Regions from separate parts of the Shewanella sp. S1-58-MNA-CIBAN-0166 genome, predicted to be linked through region 3. Evidence: predicted binding sites of a transcription regulator. Region 3 holds the regulator's gene; each other region holds the start of a gene.
What was found. The regulator sigma-54, encoded in region 3, starts transcription at its own class of promoters, with help from an activator protein. The targets are predictions, from matches to a motif close to GTTGGCACGNNNNTNGNNT.
Positions count from the first base shown of each region.

Region 1: a site for sigma-54 is predicted at 5,708-5,726, ahead of AAEY99_RS06625 (YccF domain-containing protein). Genes of this name have one in related genera too.
Region 2: a site for sigma-54 is predicted at 3,260-3,278, ahead of AAEY99_RS15115 (DUF3192 domain-containing protein). Genes of this name have one in related genera too.
Region 4: a site for sigma-54 is predicted at 3,424-3,442, ahead of AAEY99_RS05145 (YggN family protein). Genes of this name have one in related genera too.

Region 1 covers NZ_JBEOPN010000007.1:117,944-125,501, reverse strand. The annotation lists gene hppD (4-hydroxyphenylpyruvate dioxygenase) at 65-1,105, opposite strand; gene AAEY99_RS06645 (homogentisate 1,2-dioxygenase) at 1,176-2,336, opposite strand; gene AAEY99_RS06640 (LysR family transcriptional regulator) at 2,556-3,485, shown strand; gene AAEY99_RS06635 (TIGR00266 family protein) at 3,659-4,447, shown strand; gene AAEY99_RS06630 (EVE domain-containing protein) at 4,635-5,102, opposite strand; gene AAEY99_RS06625 (YccF domain-containing protein) at 5,259-5,672, opposite strand; gene AAEY99_RS06620 (1-aminocyclopropane-1-carboxylate deaminase/D-cysteine desulfhydrase) at 5,869-6,840, shown strand; gene AAEY99_RS06615 (hypothetical protein) at 7,064-7,237, opposite strand.
Region 2 covers NZ_JBEOPN010000025.1:39,935-47,492, forward strand. The annotation lists gene AAEY99_RS15095 (secondary thiamine-phosphate synthase enzyme YjbQ) at 1-218, opposite strand, end outside; gene AAEY99_RS15100 (Mpo1-like protein) at 1,373-1,681, opposite strand; gene AAEY99_RS15105 (GNAT family N-acetyltransferase) at 1,751-2,380, opposite strand; gene AAEY99_RS15110 (DUF2789 domain-containing protein) at 2,554-2,790, shown strand; gene AAEY99_RS15115 (DUF3192 domain-containing protein) at 2,825-3,208, opposite strand; gene AAEY99_RS15120 (hypothetical protein) at 3,368-3,733, shown strand; gene AAEY99_RS15125 (Zn-ribbon-containing protein) at 3,734-4,507, shown strand; gene AAEY99_RS15130 (DEAD/DEAH box helicase) at 4,597-7,236, shown strand; gene syd (SecY-interacting protein) at 7,350-7,558, opposite strand, start outside.
Region 3 covers NZ_JBEOPN010000029.1:56,116-63,673, reverse strand. The annotation lists gene mgtE (magnesium transporter) at 1-1,182, opposite strand, end outside; gene AAEY99_RS16575 (HPr family phosphocarrier protein) at 1,694-1,969, opposite strand; gene rapZ (RNase adapter RapZ) at 1,990-2,853, opposite strand; gene ptsN (PTS IIA-like nitrogen regulatory protein PtsN) at 2,850-3,293, opposite strand; gene hpf (ribosome hibernation promoting factor) at 3,296-3,583, opposite strand; gene AAEY99_RS16555 (RNA polymerase factor sigma-54) at 3,609-5,093, opposite strand; gene lptB (LPS export ABC transporter ATP-binding protein) at 5,236-5,967, opposite strand; gene lptA (lipopolysaccharide transport periplasmic protein LptA) at 5,964-6,545, opposite strand; gene lptC (LPS export ABC transporter periplasmic protein LptC) at 6,532-7,092, opposite strand; gene kdsC (3-deoxy-manno-octulosonate-8-phosphatase KdsC) at 7,089-7,558, opposite strand, start outside.
Region 4 covers NZ_JBEOPN010000005.1:105,852-113,409, reverse strand. The annotation lists gene mutY (A/G-specific adenine glycosylase) at 1-791, opposite strand, end outside; gene trmB (tRNA (guanosine(46)-N7)-methyltransferase TrmB) at 1,026-1,742, shown strand; gene AAEY99_RS05155 (YggL family protein) at 1,778-2,104, shown strand; gene glsB (glutaminase B) at 2,111-3,025, shown strand; gene AAEY99_RS05145 (YggN family protein) at 3,500-4,312, shown strand; gene AAEY99_RS05140 (LysR family transcriptional regulator) at 4,723-5,664, shown strand; gene AAEY99_RS05135 (DUF885 domain-containing protein) at 6,119-7,558, opposite strand, start outside.

The DNA.
Region 1 (7,558 bases), on a different contig from region 3:
AAGGCCTAAAATGATAAAAACCAGCAATTTGCTGGTTTTTATGTATCACTTCGTGTTTATAAAATTACAGCACGCCACGTTTCATTTGATCGCGTTCAATCGATTCAAACAACGCGGTAAAGTTACCTTCGCCAAAGCCAAGGTTATTTTTACGTTGAATGATTTCAATGAAGATTGGGCCAAATAGATTTTTGGTGAAAATTTGCAGTAAATAACCGTCATCATCGCCATCAACCAAAATCTGGTGATGCTTGATACGGTCGTGATCTTCGGTCACTTGTGGCAACTTCTCGAAAATGGTGTCGTAATATTCAGGAATAATATCCAGTGTTTTGATTGAGGTGCCTTCCATAGCATCGAGAGAGGCCACAATGTCACGGCTTCTGAATGCCAGATGTTGAACACCTGGGCCATTGTATTCACCTAAGTATTCATCAATCTGATTTTTGTTATTTCCTTTACCTTCGTTAATCGGGATACAGAAACTGCCGTCTGGAGAGCGTAGCGCATAAGATACCAAAGCAGTTTGAGCGCCGCTGATATCGAAATAACGTACTTCGGTAAATCCAAAGATGTCTTTATAAAAGTTAGCCCATTTTTCCATGGTGCCTTTGTAGACATTATTGGTTAAATGGTCGACTTCCATAAAGCCTTTCTCAGGCGTTACGATAGGCTGTTCTAAATCGACAAAGTCAGTTTGATAAATATTGTTTTGTTCACCAAAAGTGTCAATAAAATAAATCAGACTGTCGCCGATACCGTAAATAGCTGGGTAGGGCATGTCTTTATTGGCATCATCGGCTGGTTTTGCACCACGGGCAACGGCTTCTGTAAATGCAAACTGTGCATCTTCTACACGCCAACCCATTGAACAAATAGCCGGACCATGAGATTTGGCGAATTCTGCAGAAAAGCCTGCACGGCCTTTATTCAATAGAAAGTTAATGTCATTTTGTTTGTAGTAAACAATGTCATGATTTTTGGCTTTTTTTAACATCGAAAAACCAAAATCAATGAATACTTGGTGCATGTATTCTGTATCTGGGCTAGCAAATTCGGTGAATTCAATGCCTAAAAGGCCCAGTGGATTTAGTTCGCTTGCCATTTTGTTTTCCTTTATTTTATGTCAACACGCCATCACTCTTTGGTGACTTGGGTTAGCTATAAATGTGGTCTTAGTTTTCTAACCAAGAGCGGTTGTAATCATCACTCATGCAATTTTTGACATGAGCGGTTAAATTCAGTGGGGCGAAGGTATCAACCATCACCGCATATTCGTATGTTTCTGTTTTGCCGATAGAGGCTTCTGTGCGACCAGGTTGAGGCCCATGCGGCACACCTTTTTGGTGTAACGTCATATAGCCCGCTTCAATGCCTGTACGGCTCATAAAGTCACCATCGACGTAATACAAGACTTCATCGCTGTCGATGTTGTTGTGGTAATAAGGTGCCGGTATCGATTTGGGATGAAAATCGTATGGGCGTGGCACAAAGTTACAAATGACAAAATTGTGTGCAGTAAACACTAAATGCTCAGACGGTGGTAAATGAATCTTGCCAACTTTGGGTGCATATTCACTGATGTTAAATGCCCAAGGATAAACGCAACCATCCCAGCCGACTAAGTCAAATGGATGCCATTGCAGTGTCATTTTTTGATAGCGATCACCAAATTTACACATTAACGGAAACTCACCTTTTTCAACCACGGCATCAGCCAAGGTTGGCGTACGAATGTCTCGTTCACAGTAAGGTGCAGATTCAAGCATTTGGCCGTATTCGTTTCTGAAATGCTTTGGCACTTCGACCATTGAGGATGATTCAATAACAAACAAGCGTACATTTTGATAATCGTTAAATTTAAGTTGGTACGTGGTCCCGCGTGGAATAATTAAGTAATCCCATTTATTGGTTTCAATGACACCGTATTCACTCAATAATTGGCCTTCACCCTCGTGAATAAACACCACTTCGTCAGCATAGGCATTTCGATAAAATTCATTGGTGTCTTCAGTCACTTTCGCGGTGTACATGGCGACATCATTATTGAAAAATATTTTATTTCGGGCGCTAAAAAAGTTGCCTTGGCAGTCGGCTTGGCGCGAGTCTAATTTGTAATTTTGAATTAATGAGTCTTGCCATTGTTCACCATGAGATAACGAATAAGGTTGAACGTCTATCGCTTTGGTTGGCATATTGTGATGATATTTATTGGAGTATATATTCGAAAAGCCATGGGTTGAAAATAATTCTTCACGGTACAACTCGCCATTGTCTTTTTCGAAGGCAATGTGACGTTTGGTCGGGATCTGACCTTGTTTAACATAGAATGGCATCTGATTGTCCTATGGTGAATCGACTGCGAGTGTCGTGGCGTTTATGTTATTTGTTGTTATGGCCTAATCGCATTGGGCAAACCAATATGTGATCTAACTTACAATTTAGTGGTAAAGATCAACAAAAAAAAGAATAATAAATAACTCAACACAATCTATTTTTTAGATTGTTATGTTAACTTTACATTTGTGTATGGATAACGGGACAGTGGAAATCTTATGCGAATAGATATCGATGCCTTTAATGTACTGCAAGTACTTGTTGAAGAAGGAAGTTTTGCAAAAGCTTCAGAGCGATTACACAAGGCACAATCGGCAGTAAGCTATCAGATTAAAAAACTAGAGCAACATCTCGGCGTGACATTATTTAATCGAGATCATTATCGAGCGGAATTAACACCCGAAGGGAAGGTTATTTTGGCAGAAGGGCAACGACTGTTACAGCATTTAGCCAATATTGAACATCTGGCCAGTCGTTTTAGTCAGGGTTGGGAGCCCAAACTTGAGTTAGTGATAGACGGTGCTTTACCGATGGAACCGATCATGACCGCGCTTAAGCGCATGTCAGAACACAACATACCGACTAAAGTGCAGCTTAATATGGAGTTTTTAGGCGGGGTACAGCATCGCTTTGAGCGCGACCAGGCCGACTTAATGCTGGTTAAGGATTATCGTACTGGCCCCTCTTATCATCCTAAACCGCTACCTGCTATTACCAGCGTGCTTGTCGCGTCATCACAACATCCCTTAAGTCATCTTAAAGACATTAGTTTGCCTGAATTGCAACAACATGTTGAGTTAACCATCGAAGATTCATCTCCTGGTAAACGTGACCGCGATGAAATGCAATTTGGCGGCGATAAAGTCTTTTATTTGTCAGGCTTTATCATGAAAAAAAATGCTTTACTAAAAGGCCTGGGTTTTGGTTGGATGCCGGATTTTTTAATTGCTGAAGAATTACATCAAGGGCAACTGATCGAGATTGATTTTATTGGTGGTAACCGCTTTAGTTTTACACCGCAATTAGTGTCCACACTTGAACGTCCGCTTGGGCGAGCTGGGCAGTTATTTACCGAGCTTATTTTGCAAGAATTTGCTCAATATCAATTACAACAACAATCAGGATTGAGCGGTGCGGGTTTAGGTTAACGATGGACACAATTGGCAAACAAATGCAGTGGCAACAGAACGCGGATATTTTATTGAAATGTTGTCATGTTAAATGGATGATCATTTTGTTACCTTAAATCATCCATAAGGAATAATGCCTTAATACTGAATTGGGCAACTGCAAACATTAAATAAATTTTTAAGGAATGAAAATGAGCATGAAAAGTCATGAAGTAGATTATGAAATTATAGGTTCTAGCATGCAGCTGGTTGAAGTTGAATTAGACCCAAATGAGTCTGTTATTGCTGAAGCGGGTGCGATGACTTACCTCGAAGAAGACATTATGTTTGAGGCCAGAATGGGTGATGGCTCTGAACCAGAATCCGGTTTTTTTGGCAAGCTACTTGGTGCAGGTAAACGCGCCATTTCGGGTGAGGGTATTTTTATGACCCACTTTACTAATCAAGGTCAACAAAAACGAAAAGTGGCATTTGCTGCGCCATTTCCTGGCACTATTTTGGCGATAGACTTAGCTCAACATCAAGGCGAACTTATCTGCCAAAAAGACAGCTTTTTAGCGGCAGCCTTAGGCACGCAAGTAAGCATGAAGTTTAATAAGCGATTAGGCACCGGTTTCTTTGGTGGTGAAGGATTTATTCTACAAAGCCTTAAAGGTGATGGCATGGCGTTTGTGCATGCTGGTGGGACACTGATTAAAAAAGAATTACACGGTGAGACATTGCGGGTCGATACCGGTTGTTTAGTTGGATTCACTCCCGGGATTGATTATGACATACAACGTGCAGGCTCATTAAAGTCGATGGTATTTGGTGGTGAAGGTTTGTTCCTTGCAACCTTAAAAGGCCATGGGACTGTGTGGTTACAAAGCTTACCGTTTTCTCGTATGGCTGACAGAATTATTGCTCATGCACCATCAAGTGGTGGCAAAGACCAAGGTGAAGGTTCTGTACTTGGCGGAATAGGGCGAATGATTAACTAATATGGGCATTGCGTGATCTTATCACTGTGCCGTTAGTATTTGAGCTCAGACTATTTATAGCTAATAGTGTTTACGTAGTCTGAGCTGTCTTTAGGAGGCTGATTTAAAGAAGATGTTTACTGGCCTGCTGACAAGCTGGTCTGTTTTAATTCAAGGTTACCGATGCAAGGTCATCAATCTAACGTTATTATTCTAAGGTTGTTAGTTGCATAATGTGTTGGTATTGCAACTGTGTGACGGGCTGAATACTCAGGCGGGCACCTTTAGCCACTAATACCATATCTTGCAGCGCGGGATCGGCTTTCAATTGCTTCAAGCTCACAGGCTTAGAAAATTTGGCCATAAATTGAATATCGACTTGCCACCATCGAGGCGCATTAGCGTTAGATTTTGCATCAAAATACGGTGAACGGTTATCAAAAGCACTGCTATCAATTTGAGCTTCACTGCTAATTTTTGCTAAACCCACAATGGCAGGAACTTTACAGCTAGAGTGGTAAAACAACACTACATCGCCCAATGTAATTTGATCACGAATATAATTACGTGCTTGATAGTTACGAATACCTTGCCAAGCAACAGTTTGCTGCTTACTCATCTGTAGATTATCAATACTAAAGTCGTCTGGTTCAGACTTCATTAACCAATAGTTCATGTTATCCCATTATTGTCTTTAAAGTGACTGAATAACCTTTCAGTGCTTAAGAATGGCAATGTACACGGTGCTGATACGATTAGGCAAATAAAAAGCCGACAGCATTATGCTATCGGCTTTTTAGAATAGTGGTCATTCAGCGGTTATTAACGAATGTTAATAAGTCGGTTTGGCAATAACGGTTTGACCAATAGGGGTTAAACTTAATAAGGCCAATTTAAGATGTTGTAACGCGAACGGAATACCTATAATCGTTACAAAACAAGCCAGAGCATGGACTAGATGACCAATCGCGAGCCAAATACCAAAGCATAAAAACCATATTACATTACCCACCAAACCTAACGTGCCAGTGCCAATATCTTCTTGGCCTGAAATGTGTTTTCGGTTAACGGTCTCTTGTCCAAATGGCCAGAAAGCCAGTTCGCCAATAACAAAACAAGCACGACCAAATGGGATGCCAATGATACTGATAAAGCACAGTACTCCAACAAACCACCAAGCTAGGCCCATAACAAAACCACCCATTAAAAACCAAGCAATATTAAAGATTAAGCGTAAAAGAGACATTTTCATTCCTATCAATAGTCAATATTCTCAATATAAAGCCATTTTCATGCCATGTTTTCAATTTGTTGATTATTAAGGGTTAAGTGTTGCTGTGGTATTGTAAAAGTAGAACAGTGCGAGGATTCACGCAAATGAATCGATGAGATTTATCATTTTTTAGTTAAAATGCTCATATTACAGTTGATTGAGACAATTCATGTTTTCGATAAGCCCAGTGCAAACGATGAACTTTGGTGGACGCAGCATCTACATTAAAAGAGATGATTTATTACATGCTGACTTTAGTGGTAATAAAGCACGTAAATTTTATCATTTTTTGCATCATGATTATTCACATGTTACCCAACTAGTGGCATCGGGTTCGGCCCAAGCCAACTCATTATATTCCATGTCAGTATTGGCTAAGCGGCAAGGGTGGAAATTTGATTACTATGTAAGCCATATCAGCGAGTTTTTATTACAACATCCTCAAGGCAATTATGCCGCTGCGATACAAAATGGCGCCAATATTATTGATGTTAGTCATTTGACCGATGTTGAAAATCTTCAAAGTATGCATTTAGACGATGCGATGCAATATATTGTTTCATCGAATCCAAGCTACGCAGATAAAAAACAATTACTTTTTATTCCTGAAGGTGGGCGTTGTGAGTATGCCGAAACCGGGATAACACAACTTGCCTGTGAAATTATTCAATGGGCGCAAGATCAACAAAAAAATAAGCTAAAGGTATTTTTACCCTCAGGTACGGGGACCACTGCGGCTTATTTAAATAAACAACTTACTCAACAATTGGCTCATTTATCATTAACGAAAGTTTTTACCATTGAGGTGTTAACTTGCAGTACCGTGGGAGGGGATGAATATTTACGTCAACAATTCTCACAATTAGTCGATGAGGTTTATTTTCCTACAATTATTAATGATGGTCATAAATATCATTTTGGCAAACTATCACGACGTTGTTTTGATATGTGGAATACAGTATGCCAGTCGGGAATTGAATTTGAATTATTGTACGACCCGGTTGGATTTCTAGTGTTACAACATTATTTGAATAGTAAAACTGCCAATGCAACCGATATTCTCTATATACATCAGGGGGGAGTTTTGGGAAATAAAACAATGTTGCCAAGATACCAACGAAAATTTTCGCACACTGTTTAATTACAGGGTGAATGCAAGATGTTTTTTCTATAAGTTGTTGATATAAAATTAGATATTTTAGAGGGGTTAACTGGGATGTAACGCTGAAGAATAACTTAAAATGATGCGAGTGAGTTATTCATTTTGCCCTGTTTTAATAAACATCGGTAAGTGAGAGGAGAATACCGAGAAATGAGTTTATTAAATAACAGAGCAAATGATTAACGCAAAGCGTTAGGGGGTATTACTTATTGGCAGAGATTAACCATTTCATGAAGTTTAATGCTTCAATACGTTTTGAAAAGGTTTTTTTGTTTTTACCTAGGCTGTCGGTAAAAGCAATTGAATTCTTGTTTGACGAGATAGAGTTAACCGGAAAGCTAACTGAAATTTCGTGTCCATTCATGTTGTATGACATAGGTCACACTCCTTCTTATATATTCACCATTAGGTGAGAAAATTGTTCAATAAAATATCCTTGGCATTTTTTAGTGTTGCAAAAGATTAATGTTTCGAGATTTAACTTAACCTATCCTTTACTCACTAATCAAGTGTTGATATGTAAATAGTTGATTAAGGTCTATTTTATGCTTGCAACATTGATGTTGTCACATGACATATAGCCATAAAAAAATTAATACATATTTAGTACTTAACTTTGTAAGTTAAACATAGTTTTATGACAACAAGATGACGTGAATATAATTTAAATTATCATATCAACAGAAATCAATTGAAA
Region 2 (7,558 bases), on a different contig from region 3:
TCTGGTGCGAGTACATTAAAATGCCGTTCCAAATCGCCACGAACAGTAGGATCAGCATTTTCGTTTATCGCCAGCGATGCTGAAGTATGCTGAATAAACACATGCAATAAGCCAACATTGATACCTCCTAGCTCTGGCAGCCGTGCTATCACTTCATCAGTAATTAAATGAAATCCTCGTCTTTTAGAGTTAAGTGTCATCTCTCGTTGTAACCACATCAAATAAATCCCTCTTCAAGCGACACGCACAGATGAATAAACCATTAAGCAACAACATGCAGAACGAAATACAAAGCATACATCAGAGCAGTGTTAAGACTGAAAAAAATGAGGCTATTGTCACACAATTTACTCACTATTTACCGAACAATTAACCGATTAATATCAATTTCACTGTTCATAGAGTAGTTACATCCTTAGCAATATAAGAACATCTAAAAGAATATCCGAAAGAACATCATTAGATTTAACAATTATTACTTTACAAACAATAATATAGGGGAATTTATTTTTGTATACTTTTGGATTGATTATGAAATGTAGATAATAAAGGCTAGGTTTGCAAAGATTTAAACGGTCTATATATATTCACCATTAATGCTAACTAAACAGAAAAATGATCATAAATTGGCATCTGCATAACTTTAAGCACTGTGCTTTAAGGGTAACGAAGCATACATCATCGTAACCAATACATTATTCTAAGGCTGGATAATTTCCGCCAGAAAGCAAAAAGGCACAACCTTAAGTTATAAGGTTGTGCCCGTTAACACTTTTGTCAGCAATCCGGCTGAAATTTGCTCCCTGCACCATCCATGTAAACATGCTTCCTGCAGTCCTTTTCCCTGTTCTCATTTCCTTGTCTATTTGTGTAACACAAACAAACGCATGAGTTTCATTCCTTTGAACAGCCTATCCGTTGGCTGAGCGGTAAATCTATTCAATCCGTTGAATTATCCCAGCTGCATCCTGCAGCCCTATCCTTTTTTTCCTTGTGTCGACTATTTACTGTCTTCACCCATCCTTGATTCGGCTATCCATTTGCCGAGCTTATGCCCTAATCCGTGAGCGTGTCCTAGTATCATCCTTAATATTCTTAAGCATCATTAGTCTTATTTCTCATCCTAAGAAAACCAACTGATGACCCGCTTTCGATAACTACATTCTAGCCAAAATAAACGCCGATAAAAGTCACTCAACTCCATTTAAATACACATCCCACATGTCAGTAAATCGTTAGAAAAATGTAATTACCTGATTTTAAAAGATTAACAATAATTTATAACGTTAAACACTGACAACTTTAGATAAGATCCCTTACACACTTGTAGGATATTGCTTACAAAAGCGTGAGCAAGTTAATACTTCCAGGGTTATTTGCGCCATAAACGCTTTATCATTTGACCAAACATGACCCAATCTGCCCATAAGCTGTATAGCGGATAAGTGAATGTTGCGGGGCGATTTTTTTCAAATATAAAATGCCCTAACCATGCAAAACCATAACCGACTACCGGCAACCACAATAACTGCCACCAATGTTGGTTAATCAAAGTGTTAATAATGATCACTAAAATAATGCTACTGCCAATGTAATGCAGTCTTCGACAAACGGGATCTTGATGTTGCGACAGATAAAATGGATAAAACTCTGCAAATGAAGAATAACGCTTAGGTTCCATTACTCACTCCTTATTAACAACTCGCTAATGGTATGCTCTGTTAGTATTAGATTATTTTCATTTTAGACACTATGCCTTACTGTAAAACAATATTTCACCTTCAATATTGCCAATACTCACAGTGGCAATGCTGACAAATTCTTGTTTCACGAATGCTTGATGGTGCGAAGAGTTACTCACAAATACCCCAATGCCATCAAGCCCAGGTTGCTCATCACACCAACTCAATACCGCTTGAATTAACTTGGCACCATAACCTTTTTGCTGCTCATTGGGGGATAAGGCAATAAATTGCAAAACCCCGCATTTTTGCGAAGGAAGATGTTCTAAAATGCAGGTCTCTTTTTGCATTAACCCTTGAGTTGATTTCCATCCTGTACCCAACATCATTTTAAAACGCCAATGCCAATAACGCCCCTCACCCAAAGGTACTTGTTGCGTAATCACACAGGCAACTCCAATTAAACGGTCACCGTCAAATAAGCCAATTAAAGGTTGTTCTTGTTGCCACAGTTCATTTAACTCTTCACGAATCGCCGCGCGAAGTTTCTGTTCGTATTGTTGATTGTCATCTTGCCCAAGTACCTCGATAAAATAGGGATCATCATGATAAGCGTTATAAAGAATAGAAGCTGCGACTCGTAAGTCTTCTGCCGTCAAATATACTGCACGTGAAGTTTCCAAGGTGTTATTGTCCATTATTATTCCTTGTTGGTTAACTCGCTAAACTTAACTTAACAAGTTTGAAACATTGTACAAGTTTTGTTTACCCATTTTACCTGTTAGCGATTGTGAGTGTCAGTTGTTTGCAATTTATCTCATCAAGACGGATACTAAAATTGTTTATCTAACCATCATAAGGAATGCGCCAAATGGACACTACATCAAATGATTTAAGTCACTTATTTAAGCAATTAGGTTTGCCTCACGATCAAGAGGGAATCGACGACTTTGTTATCCAAAACAAACTGGATAAACACACATTAATTACTGATGCCGATTGCTGGAATTCAGGTCAAAAAGCATTTTTAAAAGAGGCATTATTACAAGACGCCCAATGGTCAGAAGTGATTGACCAATTGGACGTGATGATGCGAGCTAAATTGTAATTAACACTTAATGTCGGATAACCTCACTCGGCAATTAGTGCTGTCTGTAGGCGGTATCACCCCAGCCCACTAAAACGTCATCTTTGAACACAATTGGCGTGCATTCATCTTTGGTTGTTTTACCATCGCCTTCTGCCCATTGGGTACGATAAAACAACACTTTGATGGATTGCTCTGCATTATTTTGAGCCGACTTGGTATAAGCTTCACTAAAATCAGCCGTTCCCATTAAGGTTGTGACTTGATCACTGCTCATTCCCATAGACAATTTGCTCAACAGATCACGATTTTTATCTTGTTGCACTTGCCAATAATCAGCACTTTTACCCGATTCATGGTCTCCGACACTAATAACACAACCACTTAATGCTAGTGATGTAGCGCCAATTAATGCCGCTGCGATAAGTTTTAATTTCATGTTGCATCCTTTTTGTTAAAATAAAATCCGCATTGTATTTACAGATCCTTTAAGCCAAAATCGTGCCATAAAATAATATACTGATTTATATAGCTTTATGTTTTAACTCAACAAGAATTAGTTAATCTCACTATATGGAATTAAGGAATTAAACCAACAATGAGTCCAATTGAACAAGTACTTGCCGCAGCAAAATCAATTGCTAACAATGGGCATACGCCCAGCTTGGCCCTGATAAAAAGTCGTTTAGGCAATAGCATTCCGATGCCTACCCTTATCCAAGGTTTACAACAATTTAAGGCGCTGCCTAAATCTGAGTGGCAACATTTACCGGAATTAGCAGACATTCCATCAATAGCCGATGTCTCATCACATGATCAACCCGATCTTACTCAAGTGATCCAACAGGTTATGACCCTACAACAACACATTAGTCAGCTAACCCAACGAGTTACTGAGTTAGAAAACCAATTACAAAATAATATGACTCAAAGCTACATAATCAATAATAAGGCTGAGCAGTAGATGTTTGTCACCGAACTACGCTTTGAATGTTTTGCCGATACGACAATTGATACGGTAGAGAAAGCCATTAACGCTTTTCTTGAAGCCTTACGAGCTAATGGACAAATTTTAGGACGTGAATTTGCGGTCGCCTTTAATGACGGTGAATTTAGAGTTCGTTTGCTGTTACCTGAAAAAACCAGCTTAGCTAACCGCCACAGTAGCCCATGGGTAAAAGTGGCCTTAGCAGGCCTAACTGCAGCTAAGCTATTGGCCCCTAGAGAGAAATTCATCGGCCAAGACATTAACTCCGAAGCCAGCAATACCGATACGCCTTCATGGCAACTGCTGTATACCAGTTATGTGCATATGTGTTCGCCACTGCGTAATGGCGATAACCTGTTACCAATACCTCTTTATCAGCTGCCTGCTACTTTTAATGGCGATCACAAACGCATCATAAAATGGCAAACAGAGTGGCAAGCATGCGATGAACTGCAAATGGCCGCAGCCACTAAAGCAGAGTTTGCAGCTTTGGATGAGATCACTCGAGCGGATAGTGACTTATTTAGACGCGGTTGGGATTTACGTGGCCGGATAGAATATTTAACTAATATCCCCACCTATTATTACTTATACCGTGTGGGCGGCGAATCATTGCAAGCAGAGCTAGCTCGCCCCTGCCCACGCTGTGGATCTAAAGATTGGAAGCTAGATGAGCCACTTTTAGACATGTTTCATTTTCGCTGCGAGCCTTGCCGTATTGTGTCTAATTTGTCTTGGGATCATCAATAAATGGAATTGTGCCATTGAGTTATCAGCAGATTATTTCCTACTACAAAGATTGTTATAAGGAAGATAGCGCCTCCATCAATCTTTGGAATGTGAACAAGTTTAAACAAGAAGATCGTCTCATTCTTGAAGGGCAAGATGAACTAGGCACTGGTTTTTTACCTCGTTTGCCTATCCCGCAAGAATTTGCTGAGCCAATGCTTAAACGAGTGGCGATGTATCAAAGAGAAAGAATACTGCTGTACGCACGATTTCTATTTGTCGGTAAAGTAACCATAAAAGGTGAGCTCAAAACGGTTGTCTCACCGCTGCTGTTTAATGAAGCCACCATTGAACAACAAAACAATAATTTCTATTTTTCAGCCCAAACAGAAGACACTGAAATCAATGAAGCCCTGCTGCAACAATTGCTACCAGAAGATAATGAGCTTTCAGAAGATCTCATCAATGAAGATATACATTCACCATCTTTTTGGACCTCATACTTTAGCAGTAATCAAATTGACATAAACTCACTAGAGTTATTGCAATATCCCAGGCTTGCTGGGCACCAAGACATTAAAAAAGCATTAACCCAAGACACTCCCCGCTTATTACCTATTTCGATGCTACTTTTTGTCGAGAGGTCATCGAGCAGTCGCGGTGTACTTCACGAATTAGAAAGTATCATTAGCGCTAACGAACAATCAGCTCCTATTTGTAAACTGTTTAACCAAACGTTTGAAAAACGTGCTGTAAGACTCAGAGCCCCAACACTTAAATATGACTTTTTACCGGGGTTATTATCTACGCCACAAAAGAAAGTTATTCATATCGCTGCCAATGCCGATTTAGGCTGCGTATCTGGTCCGCCAGGAACGGGCAAGAGCTACACCATTGCTGCTGTTGCTGCCGAACATATGGCGCGCGGTGAGTCGGTGCTTATTGTGGCCAATAATGACGTAGCCCTTGATGTGATTGCAGATAAATTGGCGAGTAATTTTAACTTGGGCGACGTGTCTATTCGCGCAGGACAAAAAGTATTTTTAAAACAATTAAAAGACTATACCGCCGACTTACTCGCAGGATACTTTAGCGATGACTTAAGCCAAAACCCACAAGCATGTGAAGACGAACTGAATAAGCTGCAACGATTACTGATAAAACTGGAAAAACGTTTCCTGGCGTTCAGTCGCAGGTCTATTCGCCGTGGTTTGCACCTACATAAACTTCAAGCACAACAATCAACATGGCTAAAACGGGTTTATTTGTTTTTTACCCAAGGGTCAATAAACCAATGGCATCATCAATGGGATGCGTTAAACACCATTAATAAACACACTGTTACGCGGGAAACACTGGCAGCTGAATATCTTAATGCACTAAAAAAGAATAACTTAAACACATTAGTTAATCAGCACCGTAAATCGCTACAGGCTTTTAACAAAGCGATTCGCAGTAGAACGTCCAGTAAACAACTCGCGTTATTTGAAAAAATAGAATACGCCACATTATTTGCCGCATTTCCCATCTGGCTAGCAAGCTTAAACAGCCTACACAGAGTATTGCCGCTTAATCGCGAAATGTTTGATTTAGTGATTATTGACGAGGCAACACAATGTAACATTAGCAGTTGCTTACCTGCGCTATACCGTGCAAAACGTGTATTGATTGTTGGCGACACGAAGCAATTAAAACATTATTCCTTTTTAGCCAGAAGCAAACAAACTCAATTGCTTGCCAAAAATAATGTGCCCGAAAGCAGCCCAGGAGCCATCAGTTATCGAGATAACTCCATCTTAGATTTAGCACTAAAAACATTAGCTAGCGGGCAAGAGTTGGCCTTTTTAGATGAACACTTTAGAAGTAAGCCTGAGCTGATTCATTTTAGTAACCAGTCTTTTTATCAATCTAAATTAAAAATCATGCAACACCGACCCTGCACCAGTTCAGGCCATTTGCACCTTCATCGTATCGCCGGTACTCGTGATACATCGGGCGTTAACCAGCAAGAAGCCCTAAGTCTATTAGCAGAGATCCAACATCAAATAACACAAGATGTCCAAACAGGCATCACTCATAGTATTGGGATTATCTCGCCTTTTAGCGCACAGGCTGAATATATCGCCACATTGATTGAGCAGAAGATCCCTCAAACAGATGTCATTAAACACAGCATACGTGCAGCCACGCCGTTTGGGTTTCAAGGCGAAGAGCGGAATATCATGCTGATTTCGTTTGCGATTGATAACGACAGTAAACGTGCGGCTGCTTATTTAAATAAAGCGGATGTGTTTAACGTCACCATTACCAGGGCACGTCAAAAGCAGTTGATATATTTGTCTATGGACGACTCGTTATTACCAGAACACAACCTGTTACGCCAATATGTTACTTCTATAACAACCTTTAATGCCAAACACAGCGTGACCTCAGAGATAGACACATTTCAGCAAGAGCTTATTGAGGCGTTAACACAGTACAATATTGATACTTGGCCTGGGTATACCATTGCCGGTACCGAAATAGACCTATTGTGTCGTTATGCAGACAAATACCTTGCTGTTGATCTTATTGGTTTTCCTGGGCCTTGGGCTAACTTTTTTGAGCTAACAACCTACAAATTATTTAAACGGGCTGGCGTTGAAGTATTGCCCATAAGCTACGGATTGTGGATTGTTGATAAACAAGCGTGCATAGACAAAATAACTCAGACACTAAAGTGTGGAGAAAATAACCTAAGCGAAGCGTAAAGGAGGATGTTACGAGGAAGATGAGTGTTTGAATGTTCGTGTTTGAATGCTTGTGTTTGCATGCAATGAACGCATTAAAGCACCATAAAATGGCACTTCAATGCTTGATGCGGTTACTTTTTGCGTAACAAATAATCCCACATGGTTTTAATGCGTTGCCAAATTCCTGGATGATCTACCGTATGAGGTAATTCCTCGACGGGTTTTGATGGCGGTTTGATCATCGGCGATATTTGCTCTAAAAACGCCGTTAATGATTCGGCTAATTTAGTGCGCTGTTTTTCACCTGGAATTTCAATCCACACGCTGCCATCATCATTGT
Region 3 (7,558 bases):
TAATCCACCTAATGCGATGTCGTCTTTCCAAAGCCATACCGCAAAAAAGACCAATACAGACCACATTAAACCGTTCAATAATCCGATGCTTAATTCCTTACCAATTAACCATCGTGAGTTACTTTGGCCAATATGCCCAAGTGCAATCCCGCGGATGACGAGTGCTAGGGTTTGATTACCCGCAACACCTCCCATACTCGGTACAATGGTCATTAAAATTGCGATGGTGGCGAATTGCTCTAAGGTACCTTCAAACATGTTACTGACAGATGAGGCTAGTAATGCTGCAAATAGATTGATGGTTAGCCATAGAGAGCGTCTCAGAGTGCTTTTAAGCACAGGGCCAAAGGTATCTTCATCATCATCCATCCCTGCCATTCCCATCATTGAATGTTCGGCATCCTCGCGGATGACATCAATAACATCATCGATAGTAATTCGACCAAGTAATTTTGCTTGGCTGTCGACGACTGGGGCAGATATCCAATCCATCCGTTCAAATTTTTGCGCCACATCTTTATCGGACATCTCTACAGGAATACTTTCTAATTCTGTGTCCATAATACTGCGGACCGTTACACTTGGATCGCATGTGAGTAAATCAGCTAATCTTACTCCGCCTAAAACATGATCATGGCGATCCACAACATATAAAGTATCAGTCGTATCAGGTAAATTTCCCCGTTGACGTAAATAGCGTAATACCACTTCGATATTGACATCTGGTCTTAGGGTGACGGTATCAGTATTCATGATACTGCCGGCAGTATCATCTGGGTAACGCAATGCTTGCTCTACTCTATCCCGGTCTTGGCTTCGCATTGATTTGAGCACTTTCTTGTAAACATCATCGGGTAAACTGCGAAGAATATAGGCCATGTCATCTGTATCCATGCCTATTGTGGCCTGGGCAAGCTTCTCTGGTGTCATGCTGCTAATAAGTGAATCTTTAAGTTCTTCACCTAATTCGTCAAGAATTTCCCCAGCATATTGTTGGTCAATGAGTTGCCATAACACCTGACGATTTTTGGGCGGTGATGATTCGAGAATAAGGGCGACATCGTTAGGTGACATGGTATGTAGCATGTTACGGGCATGGACAAACAGACCACTGTCTAGTGCTTGAACGAGTTGATTGAGACGTTGTTCTGTTATCTCATTGTCTAGGTACTCTTTACCCATATATCTACTTCCTATTCGTCATACTTATATTATTCAGTATGTCATTATTCTGGGTTTCTCAGGTTGTACAGTTCAAGGCGTATAAATGCAGAAATAGCTGTCTTTACGTAAGACAATGAAATGCAGAAATAAAATACTTAAATGACTTCTGCGGTGAAATTCTGCAGCAGCCAATGCTGCTTTACATACTATAGACGTACCACGTCACGGAAACAGAGTTGCACTGGATCCGTTGCTAGAAGCGGTAATGTCTTTATCATGTTAAACGCTAACTCCCGCAGAATGAACTGATACTAATGAGATTGGTATCAACTGCGAGAGATAAACCTAAGGGCTAATATTTTTGAGGGACTGATGTCTACTGGTGATCATCAATGTCGTGACAGTTTGGTTAGTATGGCCTAGTCATTTAGAGGCCGCATAAAATAAGGATGACGGTGGCTTAAAGCATGAGTAACTTGCAGCTATTCACACATTACAGGCTATTTATAAATTCAATGCGATTAAAAAATTAACAAGATTCATCAAATTTAGCATTAATGAGATCACACACTGCGTTTAATGCCACTTCAGCATCTGGGCCTTGAGCTGTCACCGTAATCATTTTACCGATACCACTTTCAAGCATTAATAGCCCAAGTACGCTAGCTGCGCTGGCGTTTTTTTCGCCTTGAGTTAAGGTGATGTTAGCATCAAAATCCGCCGCTAACATCGCGAGTTTTGTGGCGGCACGGGCGTGTAACCCCAATTTATTTGAAATGGTCACTTGGCGTTCAAGTTTGATCATTGACGCGATCCTATGCTCACTTAGTTATTAGTATCACTGATATTTAATTCTCTGTGGCGAGCATTAACCGTGTGTTTACTGCCTTGTCGAAATCGTTTTGCTAATTGATCTGCAATATATACCGAACGGTGCTGACCACCAGTACAACCAATCGCGATGGTAAGGTAACTGCGATTGTTACGTTCTAAATGCGGCATCCAAGTTTCAAATAGGTTTTCAATTTGCCAAATAAATTTATTAACTAATGGCTGACGACCTAAAAATTCTTGTACGGGCTCGTCTAAACCCGTAAATGGACGCAGTTCTATTTCCCAATGTGGGTTGGGTAAAAAGCGTACATCAAACATAAAATCTGCTTCTGTCGGCATGCCGTGTTTAAAGCCAAAAGATTCAAAGTTAATCACTAACTCTTTATCAACACTGCCTAATAATATTTGCCTAACTTGGTCGCTTAATTCGTAGATATTTAGCGCAGAAGTGTCGATATAGTGATCAACAATTTTTGCGATAGGCTCAAGTAAACGGCCTTCTAGTTTTATCGCTTCTTGCAGTGAAATATGATTTTTAGATAACGGGTGTAATCGACGTGTTTCGCTGTAACGTTTAAGCAATACTTTGTCATTGGAATTTAAAAAGAAACTGATAATTTCAGTGTCATTTTGAAGTAGTGCCAATTGGTCTTGAAGCACTTTACCTTGTTCTGCAATGTTACGAACATCAACGCTAATCGCAACCAAATCATTACTGCCTTTAAGCTGGGCTAATAATGTGCCAATGAGTGGTAAAGGCAAATTATCAACACAATAATATCCTAGGTCTTCTAATACTCTCAGGGCAACGGATTTCCCTGAGCCTGAACGTCCCGATACTATAACTAGTTTCATGCAGTAATAACCTGATAAAGTTCTGTTGCGTCGTGAGTTTTACGAAGCTGTTTCAATATTTGCTTATCGCTTAACTTTTGGGCCATGCTCGATAACGTGCCTAAATGTTGTTGGCACTGGTCTGCAGGGACTAACAAAGCAAATAAAAGATCCACGGGTTGCTTATCGATTGCATCAAAGGCAATGGCTTCTTCACATTTAATAAATATCGCGATAGGGTGATCGATGGTCGTTAATCTACCATGAGGTATCGCAATGCCATTTCCTATACCTGTGCTACCCATTTTCTCTCTCGCTAACAGGCTTTCAAAAACCTCTTGCGAAGACAGGGTTGGGTACTGGGCAGCGACTAAATTGCTGATGAGTTCCAGTACTTTTTTCTTACTGCCCGGTGTGGCACAGGTAGTGCATTCCGGCTGCAGAATGGTACAAAGTTCCATCGTTAGTGTTTTGTATTCTTCTCTTTGTGTTTAATTACCTGACGGTCGAGTTTATCGATCAGGGCGTCTATTGCAGCATACATATCAGTACTTTCTGACATTGCAAAAATTTCTGCGCCATTAATGTTGATTTTGGCTTCTGCTTTTTGTTGTAATTTTTCTACATTGAGCACAACGTGTACATTATGGATCTGATCGAAGTGTCGTTCAAGCTTTGAAAATTTACTGTGGATGTATTCACGTAAAGATTCTGTTATTTCGACATGACGTCCAGTCAGACTTATTTGCATAAAAAATCCTCCATTGCCTAGTAGGTTATAAACTCTTACGTTGGTTTGAGGGCGGGATCATCATTGCTTCACGGTATTTTGCTATCGTACGACGAGCAACGTTTATGCCCTGTTCTGCCAGAAGCTGAGCCATTTTACTGTCACTCAGTGGTTTTTTCTGGTTTTCTGCGGCAACCAGCTTTTTGATAAAAGCACGAATGGCCGTTGATGAGCATTCCCCGCCATCGTCAGTACTGACATGGCTAGAGAAGAAGTATTTTAGTTCAAATAATCCTCGAGGGGTGTGCATATATTTTTGTGTGGTGACTCGTGAAATGGTCGATTCATGCATTTCTACGGCTTCAGCGATATCATTGAGCACCATAGGCTTCATGGCTTCTTCGCCATATTCAAAAAAGCCTTGCTGAAATTGCACAATGCAATTTGCCACTTTAAGTAAAGTATCATTACGGCTTTCAATACTTTTAATAAACCATTTAGCCTCTTGCAGATGGCCTCGAATAAATTGACTATCCGACGGGTTTTTACTGCCTCTAGCCATGGCCGCGTATTGTTGATTAACACCAATTTTAGGCATGTTGTCTGGGTTTAACTCTACTACCCAACGGCCATTTTTCTTTAATACTGTGACATCGGGAATCACGTATTCATCATCCATGGGGGTAATTAATAAGCCCGGACGAGGATTGAGTGTCTGGATTAAAGTGATTGCGTCACGTAACTCATTTTCTTTTAGTTTTGTTTTACGCATCAATAATCTGAAATCACGGCCAGCAATTAACTCTAAATAGCCTTTAATTAACAAACGGGCATTATCGATATGGGGTGTGTCGTTAGAGTATTGCGCTAATTGAATAAATAGGCATTCACTTAAATCACGTGCAGCAACACCCACAGGGTCAAAGTGTTGAACGCGTTTTAATACCGCTTCAACCTCATCGAGTTCCACATTTTCATCACCCATGGCTTCGAGAATATCTTCGGTACTTTGGGTTAAATAACCGCGTTCATCAATGGCATCAATAATGGCGGTGGCAATGGCGAGATCGGTGTCTGAAAATGGAGTGAGATTTTTTTGCCATTCTAAGTGTTCGTACAAACCTTCGGTGGTTTCACCTTGAAAGGGCATGTCGTCATCGCGCATGCTTGCACTGCCCGAACCTGACATAGGTGAGGCTGTGTATACTTCATCCCATGTGGTATCCATGGCTAAATCATCCATGGTTTCTTTGGTCATGGATTCTGTTATGTCGACGGTGGAAGTGTCTTTTTCGACATTAACAATACTGTTGTCACTAAAGTCTGTATCCGCTTGGTCGCGGTTTTCTTTTAAGGAGTCTTTTGCTTCAGAAAACTCATCTTCTATTTCAAGCAATGGATTTGAATCTAATGCTTGTTGGATTTCCTGCTGTAGCTCCAATGACGATAATTGCAGTAAGCGAATGGCTTGCTGCAATTGTGGGGTCATGGTTAAGTGTTGACCCATTTTAAGTTGGAGTGACGCTTTCATTTACCGCTTATCCCTAGATGATTTTCCATAAAAATGACAATCTCGAACTGTAATGGATTGCCATAAACATCAATGACATTTAACGTTGTTTAGGTATCGTTCAATGAAATGAGTTAGCTAGACTAAAAGGCCAGTAAAGTAACTATAGCTTGAATTGTTCACCTAAGTACACAGCTCGAACTTGTTGATTACTTAATATCTCATCAGGTGTGCCTTCGGCAATTAAATTACCCTGGCTGACGATATAGGCTCGCTCACAAACGTCTAGCGTTTCACGTACGTTATGGTCGGTAATTAATACCCCTAAACCGCGATTTTTAAGTTGTTGGATGATTTTTTTAATGTCGATGACCGAAATAGGATCAACACCAGCAAAGGGCTCATCAAGCAAAATAAATTTTGGATTAGCAGCTAAAGCGCGCGCAATTTCAACTCGACGACGTTCGCCACCCGATAACGACATACCTTGGCTGTCGCGTATGTGAGTAATGTGGAACTCTTCGAGTAGATGCTCAAGTTGCTCAATACGTTGGTCTGTGCTGAGCTCCTTGCGAGTTTGTAGTACGGCCATTATGTTGTCGTAAACGGTAAGCTTGCGGAAAATACTGGCTTCTTGTGGTAAGTAACCTATACCTTTGCGGGCGCGCAAATGCATTGGATCGGCAGTAAGGTCGTCATCGTCAATCAATATTCGGCCTTTATCGCTTTTTACTAAGCCGACAACCATATAAAAGGTGGTGGTTTTGCCTGCACCATTGGGGCCTAAAAGACCGACAATTTGGCCTGTTTTAACCGTTAAACTCACATCTTTAACAACTTGACGAGCTTTATAGCTTTTAGCTAGATTTTCAGCGGTTAAGGTAATTTGGGTCATGGTTTGATCTGCTTGTTAACAGGAATTTCAGGGAGTTTTTGCTTTGGCGCCGACTCGTCTTGGAAATTCTCTGGTTGAATGATGGTGATTACCCGATCTTGCCCTGTACCAGTACTTTCGGCAATCAGCTCTTGAGCACTGATGTTGTACTTGATTTTATTACCGGTAACCTGGCTACCTGATTGATCAAGTTTGGCGTTGCCAGTCAATGTGAGTGTAGTGGTGGCAAGGTCATAGCTAATTTCGTTAGCACTTGCGGTACCAATTTTACCGTCATCTAATTCTTGTGAAAATGTAGCCGGGGTGCCAGTAGCAATTAATCTCTTACTGGTGGTGTTTTCAGGGGTAAACGCCCGTAACTGATCTGCATTGATATTAATCGTGCCTTGGACAATCGTTACCGGACCATTAAAAACAATTTGATTATTCTTAATGTCGGCAGACTGACTGACTGAAGCGATTTTCAATTCTTGTTTCAGATCCCCTTGTTTCGCTATGGCAGGCAAACTCAATATACAAAGTATGCTACTTAATAACATAACATTGGCGCGAGTGTGGAGACGATTAATGTGGCTCATATGTTCCTTCTACCTGGCTTAGTAGCGATAATTTTTGCGAATTCAAGTCAGCATGTAGGCCTAAACCTTGAATAATAAACCCTTTACCTTTGATGTACACCATCTCTTGTGAGGATCCTATCATAGTGGTTAAATCCACCGTAATAGCTTGGGTACTCAGTGACTGCAGGGGTTCTTCTATATCAATGGCATCAATAATAACATTATTTTCTAATGTGACTTTGCTGGTATTTTTATTCAATTGCCCACGGTCTGCACTTAATTGCCATTGTGCTTTACCGTTTTCAGGGTAAATGAGGTAAATAGGTTTGGTAAAGTGAGTGATGTCACTTGAGGCGTAATGCTCCATGTGTTCGGCGCTGACTCGACTTTCGACGAAACCTAGTTGATTGAATTCTGTAGTGCGTAGGTTATCTGCAACAAAATCTGGGCGCTCAATACCGCGTATTTGTACCGCATCCATTTCACTGCGTTTTACTTGTGCTTGCCAGTACAATATAAAAGCAAGCCCAAAAAAAGCAATAATACCTAGCGTGACTCTACTCATATACTCATACCATGAGCACTGGCAAATTTATCTTGGCTTAATAGTAATAAATCGGTGAGTTCACGCAGTGCGCCGTGGCCACCATTGAGGGTGGTTGTCATATGGCACTGTTGTTTGACAAACGGATGACCATCACCGACACAAACGGCTAGTCCTACGGCTTTCATTACTGGTAGGTCTACCATGTCATCGCCAATGTAAGCCACTTCATCAGCAGTCACATTATAGAGCGACAATAATTGCTCAAAAGGCTCAAATTTATTATCAATACCTTGATAAATATGTGTTACACCTAATGCCGTCATGCGGTTTTCAACAATCTTGGATTTACGTCCTGTTATCACGGCAACATGGATACCACTGGTAAGCAAAGAACGCACACCATAACCGTCACGAGTGTGGAACGCTTTGAGTTCTTCACCTGCATTACTGAGGTAAATACGTCCATCTGAAAATACTCCATCGA
Region 4 (7,558 bases), on a different contig from region 3:
CATAACCCCCCCCAAATACCTGCAGGTGGGCGTTGGATAAGCTGAACTTTTACAGAATCTCCGCTGTTGTCGACTAATACCAGCATAAAAGCTGATTTTTCTGGCGTCACTTTTTTAGGTTTTTTACCGGGATATAGACTTTGATGACCCGTCTGTTGAGCCACACAATCAATTGCTACAGGGCAGGCTGCACAATTAGGTTTACTGCGAGTACAAACACTTGAACCAATATCCATCATTGCCTGGTTAAACTTTTCAACGTTTTTGGCAGGTGTGAACGTATCGGTTAATTGCCACAATTGTTGTTCAACGTTTTTTTGCCCTGGCCAACCTTCAATAGCACCATGTCGGGCCAATACTCGTTTTACATTACCGTCTAAAATAGGGTGGTGTTGACCGAGCGACAAGGATAATACTGCGCCAGCAGTTGATTTACCGATTCCAGATAACGCGAGCACATCATCAAACTGAGTAGGAAACTCGCCATTAAAAGCATCACGAATATGTTGGGCTGCTTTATGTAAATTGCGTGCTCTGGCGTAATAACCTAGGCCAGTCCACAAATGCAGCACCTCATCTTGATGAGCATTAGCAAGATCTACCACGCTGGGGAAACGCGCCATAAATTTTTCATAATAGGGAATAACCGTCGCGACTTGGGTTTGCTGGAGCATGATCTCCGACACCCAAACACGGTAAGGCGTTTTATTGATCTGCCAAGGCAGTGATTTACGACCATGTAGGTCATACCAAGCGATGATACGCTCAGAAAATGGAGTCAGATTTTTCATGGGCGCAGTGTAGCCATAGCCATTTTATTACACAAGTGGCACTGCTATTTTAAATCACACGTTTGCACTAAATTAGCGTAAACATGTGCAATGAGTTTAGGTATAATGCCCAACTGATTTTAAAATTGATCTATCACAGATAGCAAATGCGTAATGTGTTGATAAAGAGTGGCTGCTTAACGGTTAGACATTTAGTAACACAGCACAACAAAGTACGCAGACAATGAGGCAAAGATGAGCGACGTTACCACAGCTGAATTTAACGAAGACGGTAAGTATATTCGTAAAATCAGAAGTTTTGTTTTACGCGAAGGCCGTTTAACCAAAGGCCAATCTCAAGCAATTGAAGCACATTGGCCAGCAATGGGACTTGATTATACTCCACACGCATTGGAGTTAACTCAAGTGTTTGGTCGCGATGCTGATACCGTGTTAGAAATCGGTTTTGGTATGGGGGCATCATTAGTCCAAATGGCAAAAGCTGCCCCAGAGCAAAACTTTATTGGCATAGAAGTTCATAAACCTGGTATTGGTACGTGTCTTTCTGATGCCGGTGCAGCTGAAGTGACTAACTTACGTGTATATCATCATGATGCAATGGAAGTGCTAGAGCACAGCATTGTTGATGGTTCACTCGAGCGCGTACAATTGTTTTTCCCTGACCCATGGCATAAAAAACGTCATCATAAGCGCCGGATTGTACAAGCTGAATTTGTACAACTTATCCGCCGTAAGCTTAAAATCGGTGGTGTATTTCATATGGCAACCGATTGGGAAAATTACAGCGAGCATATGTTAGAAATAATGAATGCAGCAGAAGGTTATAAAAATCAATCAACAACTGGTACAGTTGTCGAACGTCCAGAGCATCGTCCGCTTACCAAGTTTGAAGCAAGAGGCCACAGACTCGGTCACGGCGTATGGGATATCATGTTTGAGCGTACTGCTTAATCACAACTACACTTTCAGCAATCGGAGAATACACCATGGCGCAAAATCGTAGTCGTCGTTTACGTAAAAAATTACGAGTTGATGAGTTTCAAGAATTAGGCTTTGAAATCAACTGGACTTTTGATGAGTCGGTATCTGAAGAAGATATTGATAACTTAGTTGATCAGTTTCTTGTTGAAGTCATTGAACCTCGTCAATTAGGTTTCCACGGTGGTGGACACAAGCAATGGGAAGGTATTATTGCTACCCAAGCTATCGGTAAATGTACTGATGAAGATACCGCAGCAGTGAATGCGTTCTGGAAAGACAAGCCAGTTTCTAACCTCGAAGTGAGTGATTTATACGATATCTGGTGGGGTTAAGCTAAATTGCCTGAGCAATTATTACTTCAACAAGCCGTCGATAAAGTAAGATCGCTATTGGGTAAAGGCAAGGTTGCAGGATATATTCCTGCGCTTGCCTGCGTTGACCCTAACAAAATAGGGATTGCCGTTACTACCCTTGATGGCCAAACAATTGGTGCCGGTGATTACCTTGAGCCTTTTTCAATTCAAAGTATTTCTAAAGTCTTTAGCCTTACTCAGGCACTTAATTTATATACTGAAGATGAAATTTGGAGTCGTGTGGGTAAAGAACCCTCAGGGCATTCATTTAACTCGCTGGTACAGGTCGAATTAGAACGCGGTAAACCTCGCAACCCTTTTATTAATGCCGGTGCGCTAGTTATTGCTGACTTGTTGCAAGCCCGTTTAGGGGCGCCTAAGCATCGTATGCTTGAGGTTGTGCGTCAATTGAGCCAGAACCCGACGTTAGCCTACGATAAAGTTGTGGCGGATTCTGAGTTCCAGTTTAGTGCACGTAATGCATCTATTGCCTATTTAATGAAGTCATTTGGTAATTTTGAAGGCGACGTCAATACCGTACTTAAAAGCTATTTTCATTATTGTGCATTAAGAATGAATTGCGCTGATTTGTCCCGCGCGATGTTCTATTTGGCCAATCGCGGTAAGACACTCGATGGTGACAGCTTAGTTTCGCCGGTGCAAACTCGGCAACTCAATGCATTACTGGCGACATCTGGATTATACGATGGCGCAGGAGAGTTTGCTTATCGAGTAGGTATGCCCGGTAAAAGTGGCGTGGGGGGCGGCATTATTGCGGTTATTCCTGGTGATATGTCTATTTGTGTGTGGTCACCTGAGCTAGACAATAATGGTAACTCGCTTGCGGGCACAGCCATGTTAGAACATTTAAGCCAACAGTTAGGCCGTTCAATTTTTTAGTTTATACAAGGGCTAATCTTTCGCGGTTAACGTTGTTCGACCTTAACGTACTCACTCTTTGTATATCAAATCTGAATCTATAATATTGACTCAAAACTTTTAAAAGTCATTTTACTGCCCACTTGGGCAGTTTTAGTGGCTTCTTTTCGCCTAGGTTATTGCTTACTTATCTAGAACAACCACACGTCGCATACGCTTACTTGTCTAGCAAAATACAAACTGCAGTAAAATTCATCCTGAAGCTCAGCAGGCCCTAGATAGATTAATTATTATTGAGATTGGTAAAATAGACTATTTATTGGTTTATTTTACGAATACACTTCCGCTATTGTTTATTCATTAGCTTATATATTGCCTTATTTTATCATTAACCTATTAAAAGTCATGTAGTTATAGTTGTTGGCATAGCTTGTGCTTTATAAAGCTCATATACGAGCTAATTATTGATATATGTATAGCAAAAGGATTTTTATCATGACCAAACAGAAGTTGATTTGTAGTGTAGCGTTAACCAGCATGTTATTCACAGTAGGGGCGCTAACTCCCGCCATGGCAAAAATGTCCATTAATGATGAAAAGTGCAATGTGACATTAAACTATGACGTTACTGTTGAACCAAAAAAATTGCAGATTAGTGATAATGGATCCGAGAAATATCGCGTTGAACTCGATCAACTATATGTAGACGGTAAAAAAGTCACCTTAACCGCTAAACAACAAACGTTACTCACTCAATATTCTGATGAGCTATCTCGTCAAGTACCTGAGGTAATTGATTTGGTTGGTGATGTTGTCGTAATGGCATCTCAAGCAGTCAATATGGCATTAACCCCAATATTTGGCGACGCCACTGGTAGCCAAATTGATAAGCTAATGACAGGGATTCAAACACGCATTGACACCATGGCGTATCAGCAAGGCGATAAATTTTATTTAGGTTCAACAGAGTCTTCAATTGAACATGCATTTAATGAAGAGTTTGAACAAGAGATAGAACAAATGGTCACCAACTCAATGGGATCATTAATGATGACATTAGGTAGCCAGATCATGTCTTCTGAAGGCGGTTCATTTGAAGAAAAAATGAATACCTTTTCACAAAAAATGGACAATGTCGGTAAAGACATCGAGCAACAACTTGAGTCGCAATCACAAGGCCTTGAACAACGAGCCGATAAAATTTGTGATAATTTTGAAGGATTATTAGTGTTAGAAAGCCAAGTGCGTAAATCCATACCAGAACTTGCACCTTATACATTGGCCAAGCTAGGCGAGCTAAAAGAGTAAATTTATTTTGTTCAACCTGTCTTCCCGGACACCTGACCTTCCCCTGTGCTCTTTTTGAAGACACAGGGGCTTTTTTTTGGGGCCAATTCTAGCTGTTTTACCGCTATAGCTCGTGTTGCTTTGTTCTGATAAAAAAATTGTCAATTATAAATATAGAGCCATAGAGGCTTTTTTTGTTATACTCTTGAGAATTATTACAAAATTACACTCTACTTTAGATGTGGTTATATTTCAGAATCTTCATTTGTTAGTGTTGATTAAAGATATTAGTTTGTTTTGATGCTCATTTGGCAGCAACAATCATAATATCTGAGTGTCGATATTGATGCTAAGCAAGGTTTAGTTACCAGCAATGGCTAACAGATATCTGAAATTTTTATTAATGTCGTAACCAGCTTAAGGCGACTTTCATGTTAGAACTGTTAGAACCTATCGCAATTTTTACTCATGTTGCACGTGCAGGAAGTTTTAGTGCTGCAGCCAGACGTCTTGGCATTTCTAAATCTAAAGTAAGTACTCAAGTTGCAGATCTTGAACATAAACTTGGTGTGCAACTTATTCAGCGTACAACCCGCAGTTTAAGCCTTACTGAAGCCGGCAATTTATTGTATCTACAAGGCGAAGAACTTCTTCGTGATGCAGAGCAGGCCGTTTCAAGTGTTCACAACTTAAATGATGCAACTCGTGGTGTATTAAAAGTTGGGATATCACAATCATTTGGCACCATGCACATTATTCCAGCTTTACCAGCATTTATGGCAAGGCATCCAGAGCTTGAACTGCAAGTGAGCTTACTTGATCATAAAGTCGATGTTGTTAGTGAAGGCTTAGACCTATTGTTAACCATGTCTGAGCAATTGCCGCTGGGTATGGTGGCAAGACCGTTAATGAAATGTCAGTTCTTGTTAGTCGCATCACCGGGTTATATTGCTCAACATGGTAACATTAGCCGCCCAGAACAATTGGTTGAACACAATTGTTTGGTGTATCAAGGCGAGTGGCATGAGCACAGCATGTGGCAATTTAAAAAGGGTGAAGATTATTGCGAAATAGGTGTATCAGGCAATTTTCGTGTCGATAATGCGCCAGCATTGAAATCGGCCGCAGTAAGTGGTTTAGGCATTGTCTATTTAGCCAGTTACTTAATGGAAGATGAAATCGCTCAAGGAACATTGATTCCTTTGTTACCTGATTGGCAGTTGACTCACAATCTTCCATTACAAGCTGTGTATCCTCGTCGTAAACATCTAGCTCCAAAAGTCAGTGCGTTCATTGATTTTATTAAAACGCACATCAGCAGCCCACCTTATTGGGATGCTAAGTTCGATCATTTGTATAAACTTCGTAAGTAAAAGTGGAAACATTATTTCAAATTTAGAACAAAGCCGCAACTCACCTTGCGGCTTTGTATTAAGTGGATGATTTTAAAGTGCTTAAGGTGTTGATTGATTAGTTTATTAGTAAGTTGCTAATCAAGGGTTTAGCAATTTACATTTGTTAACTAGTTGAACTCTGTTCTGATATCAATACAATAGTACTCAGTTGATTCGAAATGATTTGAACCCTACGTTTTTCTGAGAAATGACCCCTTTTCAGTGAGATGTACAAATCGGCAAGGTAGCAAATTTTGAGTCAGTGTTGGCAATGGTTTTCGAACTAAAATAATGCCAACCTTAAAACCATCATCCTAATTTATTTGGTTTACCCCAGACTTTGTTCTGGGGTTATTTTTTTGTGGAAATTGATAAAGCAAAACGGCAACCTCAGGTTGCCGTTTTATGTTTCGAGTGGATTAATGATTAAAAATTACAGCGATTGAACCTGCTTAATCCACTTATTTACTTGCTCTTCAAGTATGTCTAATGGCAATGGTCCATTTTTAAGGATTACAGTATGAAATTCGCGAATATCAAACTTGGCTCCTAGCGCCTTTTTAGCCTGCTCACGTAGTTGTAATATTTTAATCATACCTACTTTATACGCAGTAGCTTGTGATGGCATAACAATATGGCGTTCGACCATTTTTATCGCATCAGACTCAGCGTTTGGAGTATTCTCAACGTAATAGGCAATAGCCTGCTCACGAGTCCACTTTTTAGCGTGTATCCCAGTATCAACCACTAAACGGCATGCGCGCCATAGCTCCATCGATAAACGACCAAAGTCAGAGTATGGGTCGGCATATAAGCCCATTTCCTTCGGGAAATATTCTGAGTAAAGTCCCCAACCTTCAATATAAGCAGTGTAACCGCCAAATTTACGGAATTTTGGAATGCCTTGCAGTTCTTGGGCAATAGCAATTTGCATGTGATGTCCTGGGATCCCTTCATGGTAAGCAAGCGCTTCCATCTGATACTTTGGCATCGCTTCCATTTTGTATAAATTAGCGTAATAGCTTCCAGGGCGAGAGCCATCTGGTGCAGGTTGATCGTAAAATGCTTTACCTGCTGATTTTTCTCTAAACGCTTCTACCTTTCGTACCACTAATTCGGCTTTAGGCTTAATCGTGAACACTTCGTCTAAACGAGACTCCATAGTATCGATCAGCGATTTTGCTTGGGCGAGATATGCCGTTTTGCCTTCATCAGTTTCTGGGTAATAAAATTGCTTATCATCGCGCATGAACACAAAAAACTCTTGTAAGCTGCCGGCAAAGTGTACCTTTTTCATAATGACCCGCATTTCATCATGAATACGCTTAACTTCAGATAAGCCAAGATCATGGATAGTGTCTGCGGTCATATCGGTTGTAGTGGTGCGGGCGAGGGCGTTATTGTAAAACGCTTCTCCGTCAGGCAGTTTCCAGGCTCCATCTTGAGTATCGGCTCGAGCTTCAAGTGACTTGGTATAGGTGATTAACTGCTCATATGCAGGTTTTACCTTAGTCAGTAGAGCTTGTTTTACTTCGACTAATAAGGCTTGTTTATTGCCATCGGTTATATCGAGTTTATTTATCTTACGGTTCGCGTCAGCCCATAACGCGCTGTCTTTTCCCGTCTCTGTAAATGGGGCGCCAGTGATAATGTTTTTACTATCGGAAATTACATATGGGAAAACAAATTTTGGCGCGATAATATGCTTTTTAGCGCGAATTTCTAATGAGGTCTCTAATTGTGCCAGTAGTGTTGGTATGCCGTTCAAACGGCTAATATAAGCTTTAGCATCACTTTCATCGGTTATTTGATGTTGGTTAATCAATAATGAAGCCACCACAGAATGGACGCCATACATTTGGTTAATCGGATA